One region of the Paenibacillus sp. EKM211P genome, then DNA from elsewhere that is predicted to be linked to it. Evidence: riboswitches for the same ligand, from Rfam matches in the RefSeq annotation. Region 1 holds a riboswitch; each other region holds the start of a gene.
What was found. A riboswitch is a leader RNA that binds a small molecule or an ion and turns the genes downstream of it on or off. The one in region 1 is predicted to bind cobalamin.
Positions count from the first base shown of each region.

Region 1 (5,019 bases):
ACTAGCGGAAGGGTCCATATACCCACAAATGAAAATTGAAGCCCCCAATAAATCAGCACTGCCGCTCCTACCGAAGCTCCCGAGGATACCCCAAGGGTATAGGGATCAGCCAAGGGATTACGCAACACACCCTGAAATCCAGCTCCCGCCAGCGCCAGCGCTGCTCCGACCAACATTCCCAGTAACACTCTTGGCAGTCTGACCTTCAAAATAATCTGCTCTGCAGATGTATTCCAATCCGGTGTAAACGTATCATCTAACCACGGTAGGTGGTTGATCAAAATACCTGTGATCTGGCTGACCGGAAGACTGACCGAGCCGATGCCAAGACAGAGCAGCAGCGTCAGCAGCAGCAAGACAAGACCAGTCCCCCCAAAACCGATCAGTCTACGGTTCATTTGAAAATTTCAGGGTACACGCCCTTGGCTACTTCCTTGAGTCCTTCTGTTACGCGTGGACCTGGACGGCTAATCAAATTATCATCCACGGCAAATACACGATTGTTACGAACAGCCGATATTTGATCCCATCCACTGCGAGCTTTTATGATATCGCTGAGGGTCTGGCCTGTTTTGTCATCCTTCACACTTTTGCTGTACAAAATCACGTCAGGGTTGGCAGCTATAATATTTTCCTCACTGATTTGGTACCAGCCCTTCTGCGTGGCACCCACGTTTTCGCCGCCTGCCAATGTAATCAGTTCGTCCATAAACTCGCCTTTACCCACTGTCCAGCCTGGTGAAAACTCGACGTATACCCGCAGCTTCTGCCCTTTGCCGATATTTTTAACTCCTTCTTTCACTTCCGCTACATCTGCTCTCATCTTGTCGGTCACCGCTCTCGCTTCTTTCTGATGATCGGTGATTTTCCCATACAATTCGATGTTAGCTATGACATCTTCAACGGTCTTCGGTTCCGTTTTAAAAATCATAATTCCCATGTCACGCAGCTTAGTCGTAGCCTGTTCACTAAGTGAAATTCCTGCAAAAACAACTTCCGGGTTCGCAGCAATGATCGCCTCTTCGTTCGGTTTCATAATACCGCCCACTTTAGGCTTTTTCGTAGCTGCCTCCGGGTAATCAGAGTAGTCGGATACACCAACAATTTCCTTATCCAATCCGATAGCGAACAACGCCTCGGTTTCTGCCGGGGAGACGGAAACGATCTTGTCCGGTGCCTTTTTAAATGTAAATTCCTGTCCTGTTGCATCCTTAACCGTTAGCGGGTAAACCGTTTTGCCCGGAGGCTCTTGTGCGGTTACGGTCTGTCCCGGCTGCTGTGAAGAAGCTTGGCCCTCTTTATTTTCTGCATTTTTTCCATCCGCGCCACATGCACTCAGCACAACTGCCAATATCAGCGCCAATAGACCTGTTGTCCATACCTTTATTTTCTTTACTGCCATGATTTGCACCCCTTCATACAAAAATCGTTAAGAGCGTTACTTGAACATCATCCGTATTTCCTCATTCCAGCCTTCTTTTCCTATCAAAAACCCCCGCATCCTCATTTCAGGACACAGGGGTCACGTTAGCACAGATTGTGCGCAGGCGGGCAGCTTCCTTCCGCATGGACAGTCACTGCGAACACGTCATCCTTTCCTCGAAGGATTATGGTGACAGGCGGACGGGCAGGTATCCTGACTTATGGAAGAGGCATGCCCTGATATTCTTTCACATGCTTGGCGGCACATGTAACAGGGCTAATGAGCATGTTTCCATTTACAGTGGCGGGACCGCGTCGGACTCACACCGACTTCCCTTTTAACAGCGCAATGAAGAAAAGCAAGTTCCCTCACACGGCGCCGACCTCGTCTGCTGGATATTTGATGTAGTGTAGTCAAGCCGTTCTTTTACTTGATGATTATAGGTTAAAAAGAGTTAGCTTACAACCCAAACAGCTGCTTGATTCGCCACAACTACCCTAGTGAAAAAGCAATTTTGCTATACAATTGTGCAGTCCTGCCAGCCTTAACTGAAGCCTAATCGCTTCTCCCGGTTTTGGATTCAGACTCCAAAAATCATGACCTGGTATCAGCATACAAACCAATTGGCGAATTACACCACCATGCGTGACAACCAAAACAGAGGGCGGTGCAGCATTCAACTCTATTGGCTGAACCTCCAAAGCAATGCGCCACGCAAACAGAGAGTCGAGGAATTCACGCAGACGATTCACAAAATGGACCCAAGACTCTCCTCCAGGCGGGGTGATTCGTTGTGGCTCATCAATCCAAGCACGATACAACGCCACATCCTTAAGCATGTCATACGTTTTTCCATCCCACTCGCCAAAGTGAAGTTCTCGCAGACGTGGTTCCATCATGGGAGGCATAGCAGATAGGAAACGTTCAGTCGTCAATGCTGACCCCGGCAAAATGATCTGCAAGGTCTGGCGACATCGCATCAAGTCACTGCAATAGATTTGAGCAAAGGACTGGCCCTGCAATTTTTCCCGTAAAGGCTTTAATTCCTGCTCTGCTCCAGACAGCAAACTCAAATCGGCATGTCCCAGATATCGACGTTCCTTATTCCATAAGGTTGTGCCATGACGAACTAACACGAGCTCCATGTCCCACTGCAGATCTTCTTTAGCATCATTCGGCTCTCTTACCTGTTGTGAGTTCGGACTTAGTGCACGTTCTCGCACTCTTTTCCCTTCTGTATTTTGTTTCAAAATAATGTCACTCCTCACCGCATCCATCCCAAGGCAAAACACCCCGCAACTCCCAACAAACACAACCCTACAAACATAGTGGATACGGCGAACATCAGCCGGATTGTATGCCGGATATCCTTCGACTCCAGTGGTCGTATCTCTTCGCCCATATATGCCCGAAAGGAGCGTACGCCGTGATACACGTTATAGCCACCGAGACGAATCCCCAAGGCACCTGCCACTGCTGATTCGGGGAAGCCGCTGTTCGGGCTTGGGTGCAGACGGGCATCCTGCTTGACTGTGCGCCAGCTTCTTGCAGCATCCAGCCGATACAACCACGCCGCTATCACAAGCATAACTGCTGTCAGGCGAGCCGGAATGTAGTTAGCTACATCATCCAGACGTGCCGAGGCCCAGCCTAAATGCAGATACTTTTCATTTTTGTAGCCAACCATCGAATCAAGCGTATTTACAGCTCGATATGCCAGTGCCAAGGGAGCTCCCCCGATCAGGGCATAAAAAAGCGGGGAAATAATGGCGTCCACGATATTTTCAGCGACTGTTTCGACGGTACCGCGTACAATTTCAGGCTCGTCAAGCTGCTGCGTATCCCTCCCGACAATCATGCCTAACTCCCGACGTGCCACAGTCAGGTCATTTGCCTGCAACGCTCGGTATACGGCCATCCCTGCGTCCTTTAGTCCTTTGGAAGCAATTGTGGTTGCAACCAGAACAATTTCTACGACGACAGACAACCATGGGTGAATCCAGGCAAGCACACGCAATAGCCCCCAAGCAAGCCCAAAGGAGCCTCCTGCCACAATGAGTGGAAGCAGTATACCCGCACGTTTCAATCCCCGGTCACTGCGGACCTTACGACGAATCGCTTTTTCCAATGCTGAAATGGCATGTCCCATCCCGATGACTGGATGTGGCAACCATTTCGGATCGCCGATTAGCCTGTCCAGCAGATAGGCTGCCATGATTACCAAGCTAACGATCACGCCGCTCCTCCTCCAACACTTCACTGAGTGCAGACAGCAGCATATTATTGGCTTCGGCGTCCTTGACTGCAATTCGAAAATGGCTCGCCGACAGCCCCGGATACATGGCACAGCTACGTATAAGAATCCCACGTTGTCCAAGCGCCTGCTGAATAGCCGATGAACTCCACGTTCCCGGCGCCCTTGCTAGCACGTAATTGGCTTCGCCGGGAACGACACCGCAGCCCCATTCCGCTAAGGCAGTCAGCAAGCGACTGCGCTCCGTCGCAATTAGTTCCTGTGTGCGGCGCTCATAAGCTTGCCCACTTCTCAGACACGCCTCTCCAGCCAGCAACGCCAATCCATTAACACTCCAGGTCACCTGTTTGGCCGTCATTTGCCGGATATAGTCCGGATGAGCAATCGCATAGCCCAATCGCAAGCCAGGAATGGCATAAAATTTGGTCATCGATCGGATCAAAATCACATGAGGATAGCGATCCAGCACAGGCAATAATGAGACTTGCCGTTCCAGTGGGATAAAATCAATAAAGGCCTCATCCACCACCAGCACGGTACCCGTTCTGCCAGCCGCCTCTGCCAGTTCATATAGCTCCTGCTCACCATATTGCACACCGTTCGGATTATTCGGTTGCCCAAGGAACAATACATCTACCTGCTCCATGAGCTGAAGGATGTCCTCCACGTCTGCCTTCCATTGAAGCGAAGCCTTCCCGTATACCCGGTGGATCTCGGCTCCAAATTTGCCAGCCAGCTCGGCATATTCCGAAAAACACGGCTCCACTGTGCCCACACGCTTGGGAGCCAGGCCCAATAGTAAGAGAGCCATGCTTTCAGCCGCGCCGTTACCGATGCTCAGCGACTCCGGTGGAACGTGCAGCCGCCGTGCCAGCATATTTTTAAAGTGGCGATGCCCAGGGTCAGGATAGCGAATCACCGTGTCCAATGAGCTTTGCAGTGCCTCAAGCACCTCCGGTGGCGGACCAAGCGGATTAATATTTGCACTAAAATCCACAAAATCCGCCGCAGCTCCGCCAAATGTCGCGGCAGCCGTTTCCCTGTCCCCGCCATGACCATAAACCTCTATCATTGCCTCATATCCTTTCCGCCCGTTTTCAATCATTTAGCTCCATTATGAGGCTGCTTTTTGCGTCCCGTCAATGCAAATGAGCTTTTGTACATGGCTCACTTGGGTTACAATAGGGGGAGGCACACATAAAATACACAGTTTGTATATACGGAGGAATGGACATGCTGTTCATCGACAACCAGGGCATACACGATCCAGCCATTAATCTTGCTATTGAGGAATACGCGCTCAAGCATTTACCGCTGGACGACAGCTATCTGCTGTTTTACA
Region 1 covers NZ_JAAMNS010000003.1:449,693-454,711, reverse strand. Annotated here, with positions in the region: gene G9G57_RS08220 (FecCD family ABC transporter permease) at 1-398, opposite strand, end outside; gene G9G57_RS08215 (ABC transporter substrate-binding protein) at 395-1,402, opposite strand; cobalamin riboswitch at 1,610-1,825, opposite strand; gene G9G57_RS08210 (histidine phosphatase family protein) at 1,921-2,673, opposite strand; gene cbiB (adenosylcobinamide-phosphate synthase CbiB) at 2,688-3,659, opposite strand; gene cobD (threonine-phosphate decarboxylase CobD) at 3,649-4,749, opposite strand; gene G9G57_RS08195 (lipoate--protein ligase) at 4,911-5,019, shown strand, end outside.

Region 2 (5,019 bases), on a different contig from region 1:
TCGCCGCCCCCTTTTCTGAAAAATGATCACCCAGAAGCTGGCAGGCAAGCACAAACAGCATAATCGCCAAACCCGGAAAGATCATAACATGCGGAGCCACCTGAAAATACGAGGTTGCATCATGCAGCATCACGCCCCACTCTGGCTTGGGCGGCTGTACACCCAATCCAAGAAAGGAGAGTCCAGCGATCATCAACACCACGTGTCCAATATCCCATACCGCATATACCAATAATTGCGGCCATACTTGTGGCAATACATAACGTCTTAGTATGCGCACGTGTGAATTGCCGGACAAACGGGCATACCGTACATAGTCCTCCTGGCAGGCTTTTTGAACCAAACTACGGATATAGCGGACATAGCCCGCCCACCGTACCGCAATAATCGCTAAGGTCATGTTGACGAAACCCGGCCCCAAAATACCCACAATCGCCACCGTTAAAATAATATCGGGAAAAGCCAGTACGCCATCGATTCCCCGCATAATCAGCTGATCCACACGTCCTCGCACATAACCAATGAGCAAGCCTGTGGGCAGACTAATACATAGCGTAGCTACCGTAATCGCACAAGCGATTAACACGCTTGTCCGAATTCCATAAATGAGCCGTGACAGCACATCCCGACCCAGATGATCCGTACCGAAAGGATATTTACGGCTGGGTGGTGCCAAACGGTTCAGAAGGTCCACATGCAGAGGATCATGCGGAGCGGCCCAGGGAGCCAGCAACCCAAGCAGCACGATCAGGCCAAACAGTGCGCCCCCTGCCAGCAAGCTTCCTCTAAAGGAAAGCCGTATCTTTTTCATTTTCAGCTTCCCCCTTAACGCAAACGCAGCCTTGGATCTATCACCGTCTGGACCACATCCACCAAACACTGAACACCTACAATTAAAAACGCGGCAAACATAACATACCCCTGAATCACCGGGTAATCCCGCTGCGTAATTGCATCTATAAAATACTTTCCTAACCCTGGCCATGAAAAAATGGTTTCTACGATGACGTTACCTGCCAGCATAAATGATAGATTCGTACCTAGCAGCGTAATCATAGGCAGAACGGCATGTTTAAATATCTCAAAAAAGAGAATATGCATACGTGAAAAACCGCGAGCCCTCGCTGCCTTCACAAAATTCCGGTCACTCAGCTCCAGCATCTGAGCACGCAATACACGGGCTTGCACCGTTCCCAATCCTGCACCAAGCGTCAGCGCTGGGAGTACTAAATGTGTCCAGTCCTCCCTTCCCATGGATGGGAGCCAGCCCAAGCGAACGGAAAATAGATAGATCAGCAGAAACCCAAGCCAAAAAGAAGGGATTGACGATCCCAGCAAAGCGAACAGCCTGCCCAGACGATCTAGTGGACCGCTGACTTTTAGCGAGGCAGCCAGTCCCATCCCAAGCGTAAGCACCGTCATGACGGCAAAGCCCGCCAAAGCTAGCTCCACCGTGGCGGGCAGTCTGCTCCATAGTTCGTTTAGCACTGACTCCTTGGACACATACGAGGTTCCCCAATGTCCTGTGAACACATCCCTCAGCCAGTTCACATATTGAATATGAAGCGGCTCATTCAAGCCCAGTTCGTTTCGCAGCGCGGTTAGCGCCTCCCCAGAAGCAGGAACATTATGCGCGGTGAGCAAAATGAGAGCAGGGTCACCAGGGGCCAGCCTCATCAGTACAAAAGTCAGCGTAGATACAACGAATACAATGATGGGCAGCTGCGCCACACGTTCCAATATAAAACGAATCATAGGATACGTTGCTCGTTATTCCGCAATATCGGATTGCGCTGTAATGTAGTAATACTCGATCGGATGCGGTGTAAAGCCCTTTACTCCTTTTTTCACACCAAACACATTGTCAGGGTGCACAATGAACGACTGCGGCAAATCTGTATTGATGATATCCAGCGCTTGCAGTGTTACCGCATTACGCTGTGCGGTATCCTTCGCCAACTTCAGGCTGTGAAGAATATTCTCCAGCGGTTTGGAAGCATAACGGCTTACATTCGCTTCACTTGTAGAGGAGTAGAACATGTCCATAAAATACTGCGGCTCCCCTGTATGGGCCGTGAGCATGCTGTACATAGCAAAATCCCAATCATTTTTGGTCAATGCCTCGTCGATATTTTCCACCTTGCGAATCTTGACCTGAATTCCCTCATTCAGCAATTGGCTCTGAATCACCTCAGCCATGACGGATAGCTCCGGACGCTGTGGGAAGGTCAGCAGCGTAACCTCGAATGGCTTGCCCTGCTTGGTCCACGTACCTTGGGCATCCTTCTGCCAGCCATCCTTCGTCAACAACTGCTCCGCCGTTCCGTCCAATGCTTTGCGCTCAATCTTACCGAAGGGAAGAATGCTCGGAAACGGGCTGCTTGCTTCCGTACCGAAGCCTCTCATGACGGCGCTCACAATGGATGCGCGCGGAATCAGACTGTCCACCACCTTACGGTTGGTTGCATCCTTGAACACAGGTGATTCCATGTTGTACACAATCATATGGGTGCGCAAGGATGGAGCCGACAGCACTTGTAGCTTGTCGTTCTTTTTTAATACCTCTGCGTTATCTACCGGAATATCCGTCGCTACATCCACCTCACCAGATTGTAACGCCATCAGGCGCGAATTACCGTCCGTAATGAATTTCATCGTCGCTTCGGCCAATCGCGCCTTTTCGCCCCAGTATCCGTCATAACGCTCGACGACCAAGGATTGATCCTTGTTGAAGGCTTTGATTTTAAAAGCACCTGTCATTGCAGGGTAGCTTTGCTCATCTTTCATGGATGCCACATCCAGTACAATCGTTGACGGATCAGCCAAATTGGATACCAGCGCTGCATTCGGCTGGTTTGTCGTAATTTTCAGCGTCAGCGGACCAGTTACATCAATGGACTTCACATCCAGTAAATCCTTCGCCAGATGGCTTTTCTCGATTGAGCGCAGCAAAGATGCTTTTACACTTGCTGCATCCATGCTCTTTCCATTATGAAACGTGACCTTATCCTGCAAGCTGAACGACCACACGTTAGGGCTGTCATGTTTCCACTCCTTGGCTAGCCAAGCCACAGGCTCCAGCTTTTCATTCAAACGAATGAGTGTCTCACCGGCACCGGAACGCATCACATCCCAGCTATTGTCTCCATGCGGATCGACGCCTGACGGTTTCCACGTATACGCCATCACCAGCTTTTTATCTGCTTGAGTCTGTTGTGCAGACGTGTTCTCACCCTTGCCCGAGCTATCCTCCGTCTTCGTGGCTACGCCACATCCGGAAAGAGTCATAACTGCCATCAGCAGCAGCAATCCTGTACATATGAACCATGAACGCCTATTACGATTGCCTATCATCCCACATTTTCCCCTCTATCTTGTAAAATCGTATAAACCTAACGCAAAACGCGAAAAAGCATTCCCAACCACTTGATCAGCAGTCAGAAATGCTTTCATTATAAAATGTCAAAACTCACCTCAAAGCCAGCTCCAAAAACATAGAAGGGATCAGATCGGTTTCAGACATTCCGTATGCAGCACGCCTAACCACCTCCCCAGCATCCCGTGGGTCTGACAGTGATGTCAAAACAGGCAGGTCTCCTGACTCCAAGCGTATCTTTCAGGCCTTCCCGGTTCCTCACAGTTCCAGTGGCTTGTTCTGAAAGCTCCAGCAGTACCCTGCTGATGCCTGTATACAGTGGCGGGTCCGTGTCGGAATCTACCGAACTTCCCTTTTAAGTGAACACGCTCAACAACTATCTACATCGTCTCTACGAAACTTCGTATATAGAGTTGTCCGGCTCACACCTGTTTTCTTCCTTTATTCCTTTTTATTACGATTTAGGATTATCTTATTTTGTTGCTACTGGCTTGTCAACAAATGTTGCGTAATAATTTAAATTTGAATGATATAGTGTGAATCAAGACCAAGGCTATTCATTGCTTGCGCGCAATTGAAGGTATGTCTTAACGTTGCGTGCACACAATTCACGTGTTAAAATTAGGTATAGAGATAACCACCGTATCCGTATACTAAAAAGAGCCTTCGCCGCTCCAACGGCAAAGACTCTTAGGACTTGAAAGGCTGTGGATCACCACCACGGCGCGCTGCATAACTGAATGTTAATGCGAACGAAACCCACTGTTAGGGGCCAACCTAATTACGCGGTGGGTTTTCGCTTGTTCCGAAATTTCCGACGCAGCCAGCGATAAAGCTTACGAATACTAAACACCAGGCTTAGTAACGTAACCATCCAACGCAGCACATCATAGCACGACACAAGGTTGACCATCGGCTTCACCCCCTTTCGGGAAGCTGCGCCGTGATCCGAAAACATCCACCACTATCCAAAGTCCTTAAGGTAGATTATACCATGCCTCTTCCTACCACTCTAGCAAATTCCTCTAGTAGATAAACCAACCTAAAAGTGCAACTGGAAAACGCACCAAACTAAGCTCCCCATTTCGTCCCGCAGCTTTATCTATATGTCCCCAGACAGCAAAGGGGTCTATTATTTAGGCAGCGCCTCCCGAAAAATCAGGAGGAAGGACGCGGCGTGTACTATTATGACTTCACTTCGAAAATCCAAACCCCGATCTTCATACAGAAAGAGGGTTTTATCAATAATTTCATGCTGCTTAATAAATAACTAGTACTGGATAACCCCATGCCAAACAGCCGGAAAAGAGGCAACGCCCTTTCTCCGGCTGTTTTTGTTTATTTCCTATTCATCAAACCTTCTGTGGAACTTCTGAGACATTAACGCCTTTGACCGATTCACCCTGTTTTCTTGCCAAAACAATGTTCAAGACAATTGCCGTAATCGAGCCAGATACGATGCCATTTTGCAGCAGCATTTTGGCAAAGCTCGGCAGTTGGTCGAACATTTGCGGCAGAACAGCTGAGCCTAGGCCCACGGCAATACTGCATGCTGCAATCAGCAGATTGCTTTCTTTCCGCAGATCCACTTCTGACAAAATAGACATGCCTGATGCAGCAACCGAGCCAAACATGACGATCAT
Region 2 covers NZ_JAAMNS010000001.1:179,839-184,857, reverse strand. Annotated here, with positions in the region: gene nikC (nickel transporter permease) at 1-811, opposite strand, end outside; gene nikB (nickel ABC transporter permease) at 826-1,755, opposite strand; gene G9G57_RS00875 (ABC transporter substrate-binding protein) at 1,771-3,354, opposite strand; cobalamin riboswitch at 3,571-3,775, opposite strand; gene G9G57_RS26140 (hypothetical protein) at 4,158-4,289, opposite strand; gene G9G57_RS00870 (nucleobase:cation symporter-2 family protein) at 4,729-5,019, opposite strand, start outside.
Region 2: linked by a shared signal. The riboswitch ahead of G9G57_RS00875 (ABC transporter substrate-binding protein) and the one ahead of G9G57_RS08215 (ABC transporter substrate-binding protein) in region 1 are both predicted to bind cobalamin.

Region 3 (5,019 bases), on a different contig from region 1:
TTTTTGGCACCCAGTCGTACGCAACGCTCCAGACCGTCTGGAAAAGAGGGTTGCGTCACGCCGATAAAGCTGCTTTCTACCCACGTATAAGAAAGCTTCTCCCACAGCATACGGGTGATTTTGAAAAAGTCACTGTTCGCATCTGGATCGCTACTTCCGCGTCCTAATACAAGTACCGCTGTTTCTTCGTCAGATACCTGGGCAGATGCCTCTACAGCGCTATTCATCCCTGCTGGAACTGCAACAGGGCGGGCCTCTTTCAAGCGGTTTAGCAGTATGCTAACGATTTTTTCGTGAACGCCAATCGGACGTCCGTATACAAATTCCACCTGCGGGTATTTTGCCTTTGCCCGGTCGATTGCCTTCGGAATATCAATTTTGGCATGCACTGCTGCGAACAAAATAATCGGAATAAAAACGACACGTGTCGCCCCTTTGTCCACACACGCCTGTACTCCTTCGGCAATACTTGGGCGTGCCAACTCCAGAAAACAGGTTTCTACACACGTACCTGGCGCCCGATCTGCCACCGCTTGCGCAAATTCCAGTAGTTCCTGATTACCCTCTGGGTCCCGACTTCCATGTCCAACCAACAATATTGCATCCACTGCTGTGTTTTCCTCCTCATTGATAGGGATAGCCTACATGACGCCCTATTTTATATATATGCTTGTATCCAGTTCATCAAGCCTACCAACCCACTTAATCACCACAAACCGCGTTCACTTCTACTGTTGCTGGTGCATCTTCATGTCGGAAACCCGCAACGATGCCTACACGTTTGAAGAATTTATGAAAACGCTCGTTCGGATGCCCCTTTTCCTTATATTCAGCAATAATGTTCTCCACGATATCTGTAATCTGATCACCCGGAATCCCTTCCGCTACGGGCTGAGCGGCATGAGCATTACGGCCAAATTTTTTGCCGCCGAGAAACAGATCGTATCCTCCCTTGCGATAGACGACGCCGATATCCTCCAGCACCGCTCCATAGCAAGCCATGCCGCATCCATTCAAAGCAATACTCGTTTCCTTGGGTGCCTGTAATCCGCCAAGCACAACCTGTAGATGCTCAGCCACAGGCACCGCATCATCTTTCTCCATATTGCAGAAGTCGCAGGCCTTCACCTTAAACACATCGCCGATCGGCATGACAATGAATCGTTCATCCCGAAGCCGTCCGACCAGTTCCTCGGGGTCTGCGCACGGCACGCGCAGCACGATCTGATGATCTGGCGTGTATTCCAGCTCGCCATCATCACCCGCTACCTCGGCAAGCAGTGCCATCTGCCGAGCAGTGAACTTCTTGTTTCCCACGCCAGGGGAAACCCCCACCTCAAACAGTGCAGGCTTGCCAAAGCCGCCTGACGCCTTCCCAGTCGTAGCCACCGTTGCCGTTCCGACGGCGCTCTGGGCGGTAGGCGCTTGCCCGCTCCAGCGAGCATTGGCTTCGCCCGGCAGCTTGCCGCCGACAGCTAGGCGGCTTAGTGCCTCTGCTGCCAGCGATGCTGGAGCCGCTCCGGTTGGCTTCGCGGGCGCAGCCTGCACGGTAGCCATCGCTTGCGGGCGTGCCTGCGTGGCAACCGCAGCGCTGCTCGCGGAAGGCTCGGGAGACGCAGTCAGAGCTCCGCCTCCCTGCGGTGTATCCAGCGCGCGATCCTCTTGCGCGCCCAGCGACCACGGCTCCGCTTCCGTGCGAAGCCGCTGATGCGGTTTGAGCACTTGCTCGGTCGCGTCCAGCGTGTATTTACGCTGATAGCCGCGCGGAGTCACGATTAAGCCGTCATACACTGTCGTCGAGGAATTGCCGATGATTACGGTCGTCAGCATCCCGATATCATGGTTCAGCATATCTTCCAGCGTCGTTACAATAACCTGCTGACGTTCACGATAAGCACTCTTCACCAGTCCAACTGGAGTTTGCGGATCACGGTAACGGAGCAAAATGGACTGCGTCTCCACAATCTGGCGGGTACGCCGACCACTGCGCGGATTGTACAAGGCAATCACAAAATCAGCCGAAGCCGCAGCTTCTACACGCTTCACGATCGTTTCCCACGGGGTCAGATGATCACTCAGACTGATTGTGCAAGCATCATGCATAACCGGCGCTCCCAACAACGAAGCACAGGATTGAATAGCCGAGATCCCCGGCACAACTTCTACCTCAACCCCGTCCTCGCGACGCCAGCCTTTTTGCATCAGCACTTCGTACACCAGCCCTGCCATGCCATAGACCCCAGCATCTCCACTGGAAATGACGGCTACCTTCTTACCCATCTCTGCTTGGCGAACCGCCTCCTGCGCACGGCTCACTTCTTCTGTCATCCCTGTGCGTACAATCTCCTGTCCGTTCAACAACGGACGGATCAAATCAACGTAGGTATTGTAGCCGATAATGACCTCACTTTCGGCCAGCGCATCCAACGCCCGTTTTGTGATATGTTCCATATCTCCTGGTCCAAATCCAATCACCAGCAATTTTCCTAATGGGCTCATCGTGCTCCTCCTATCATCCTTTTCAGGGCAGCTATACTATCTATTTCAATAATTTGTGGCATCCTTTAACTCAAAAAACCCCATCCTGCCCGGATGGGGTTCCTATGTACGTATCTCTCTCACCAGACGAAACAGCGTAAGAAGACAGTTCTTGTCTTCCTCCTATCTGCCGTTGTTTTCCATCTGTTTTGTTTACGCTTCAAACGCTGCTGCACGTTCATATCCACGCAAACCTGTAACCAACATGGAAAAAGCAACGTGTGCCTGATTTCCTGATTTCGTACACCCATCCTCTCCGCGAAGGTTAACGGTGCATACAGATCAAGGTAGGTCTCCTGGCTTGGCATCAACGGATTCTCTCGTCTTCCCCGTTTTGTACGAGTGACCATTTAAAAGAACCCTCTTCCTTACAGTGGCGGGACCGCTCGGGACTTGCACCCGATTCCCTGTTACCCTTTGCTCAACCGCAAAGGCACCTTGTCTGTCCGCTATTTGATTATGGGTCTTATCATAACCTTGCCTCAATCAGTTGTGCAAGCATGAAAAAAGCTTTATTTCAAGTTATCTGCTTTATTTTTCAACATATGCAGCAGTTCATCCGGGTCCGCAGATATACTCAGTAGCGCTGGATGATCAGCTCCGGTAAACCCTTCCTGCACGCTATGACGTACCATTTCTACCAACGGGTCAAAATATCCATTCACATTCAGCAGCCCAATGGGCTTGCGATGTATACCGATTTGCGCCCAGCACAATACCTCGAACAGCTCCTCAAAGGTTCCCAAGCCTCCCGGAAGGGCTATAAACGCATCGGCCATCTCGCTCATCGCCGCTTTACGTTCATGCATGCTTGCTACCTCAATAAACTCGGTAACTCCCCGATGAATGATCTCTGCATCGAATAACAGGGTGGGCATAATGCCGGTGACCTGACCGTCACCCGCCAACAGTCCATCCGCCACCTTACCCATCAGCCCTCTGCTGGAGCCTCCATAAATTAAACGGATATGCTGGCGAGCCATAGCTTCACCCAGCTTGCCTGCCGCCTCAACATATACCGATGAATGTCCAGGTCTGGACCCTGCAAATACACAAATAGAATTCATAAACGTCTCAGCTCCTGTCCTCAATATCATGCATCGAAACTTATTCATTATATTAGATAAATATTTTCGCTATAACAAAAAACTTTGTCGATGCATGTCCAACAAAAAAAGATAAAGACCTCGTAGGCCCTTATCTCTATTTTACTCTGTATTAGTAAATATAAGTTCATTTTTAGCTTACTGCATTTATCAGTTCTAGCTCATTTCAAATGACCGTTCACGCTCTTCAGACCACAGCCATGCACCGAATCGCTATGTTCGAAATATTTGCCCAACTCCACCATCATCGCACCCATGCGCTCTTCAGTTGGAAATACGACTCGTTCAATCCCTTCTTCCAAAATGGATTGTGCAGTCACCTTGCCTACCGATACAGCAATGACATCTTCACGAAAAGCTTCCAGTAAATCCTCCAGTCGATTTTGCTCTCTGGCATATTGGGCCAAAAATCGAATTTGCGGACCACTCGTGAACGTAACGCCATCAATCGTACGGTTTATAACATCATCTAGTAGCGCCTGCAATTTTGCTTCTTCAGGTGGGATATGCTTATAAGGAAGTACTTGGCGGGTCACTGCGCCTTGCTCATCCAGCCACTCTACCAACCGGGGGGCCGGGTCTCCATGCAGTTGCAACAGTACTTCCTTCCCCTTCAGATCATATGGGGCAAAAGCCCGTGTCAATCCGATCAAACTTCCGTCCTCGTCCCGTACTGCTGGCGTAAAGCCACGCTTTTTGAGTCCATTGACCGTCTTGTAGCCCCGTGCTGCAATGTTGGAGGATTGCAGCAACTCTATAATCTGCTCGGCCACGCCCATATCCTCTGCCATATCGAACAGAGCATCCAGTCCCATACCTGTCGTGAAGATGTACCAGTCCGGAGGGTTCTTCACCCACGATACAACAGCGTTGCGCAGCTCGATATCATCCAGAAAAACAGTCCCCTGGGCCGGGCGTTCTACTGGCTCGCCCCCCATCTTCAAAACTAGCAACGCCATTTCTTCTGCTTTACGGGGACCGGCAAGAGCGACTCTCTTACCTGCCATGCGTTGTGCCATGCTGTTGCCTCCCTTGTAGATGTCGTATTTCTTTCTACCAAGTATACAATCAGAGAGGCAAAAGACAAATAAGAATTACTTTTTCGATAAATACAGTAATCTTATAAGTGGGCGTGTCCTGTTTCGCTTTCCTGCTGGCTTTCCTGCTGACCTTCTTTCTGATCACTTCTATCCCTCTCCCTGCCAGATGATGAATCATCATCACCTCTCCCTTTAAATTTGGGTCGGAGCAACATCCACAGCAAGAAGGGCATGAATACAAAAAAGATGACCATCACCGCAGTCCATTCCCGGCTGAAATCATAAATTTGTACGATGTTGGAGAACAGCATAAACGAACAGACATAACCTAACAA
Region 3 covers NZ_JAAMNS010000001.1:418,907-423,925, reverse strand. Annotated here, with positions in the region: gene G9G57_RS01945 (sirohydrochlorin chelatase) at 1-608, opposite strand, end outside; gene cobJ (precorrin-3B C(17)-methyltransferase) at 703-2,499, opposite strand; cobalamin riboswitch at 2,808-2,993, opposite strand; gene G9G57_RS01935 (LOG family protein) at 3,051-3,605, opposite strand; gene G9G57_RS01930 (uroporphyrinogen-III synthase) at 3,806-4,663, opposite strand; gene G9G57_RS01925 (GerAB/ArcD/ProY family transporter) at 4,765-5,019, opposite strand, start outside.
Region 3: linked by a shared signal. The riboswitch ahead of cobJ (precorrin-3B C(17)-methyltransferase) and the one ahead of G9G57_RS08215 (ABC transporter substrate-binding protein) in region 1 are both predicted to bind cobalamin.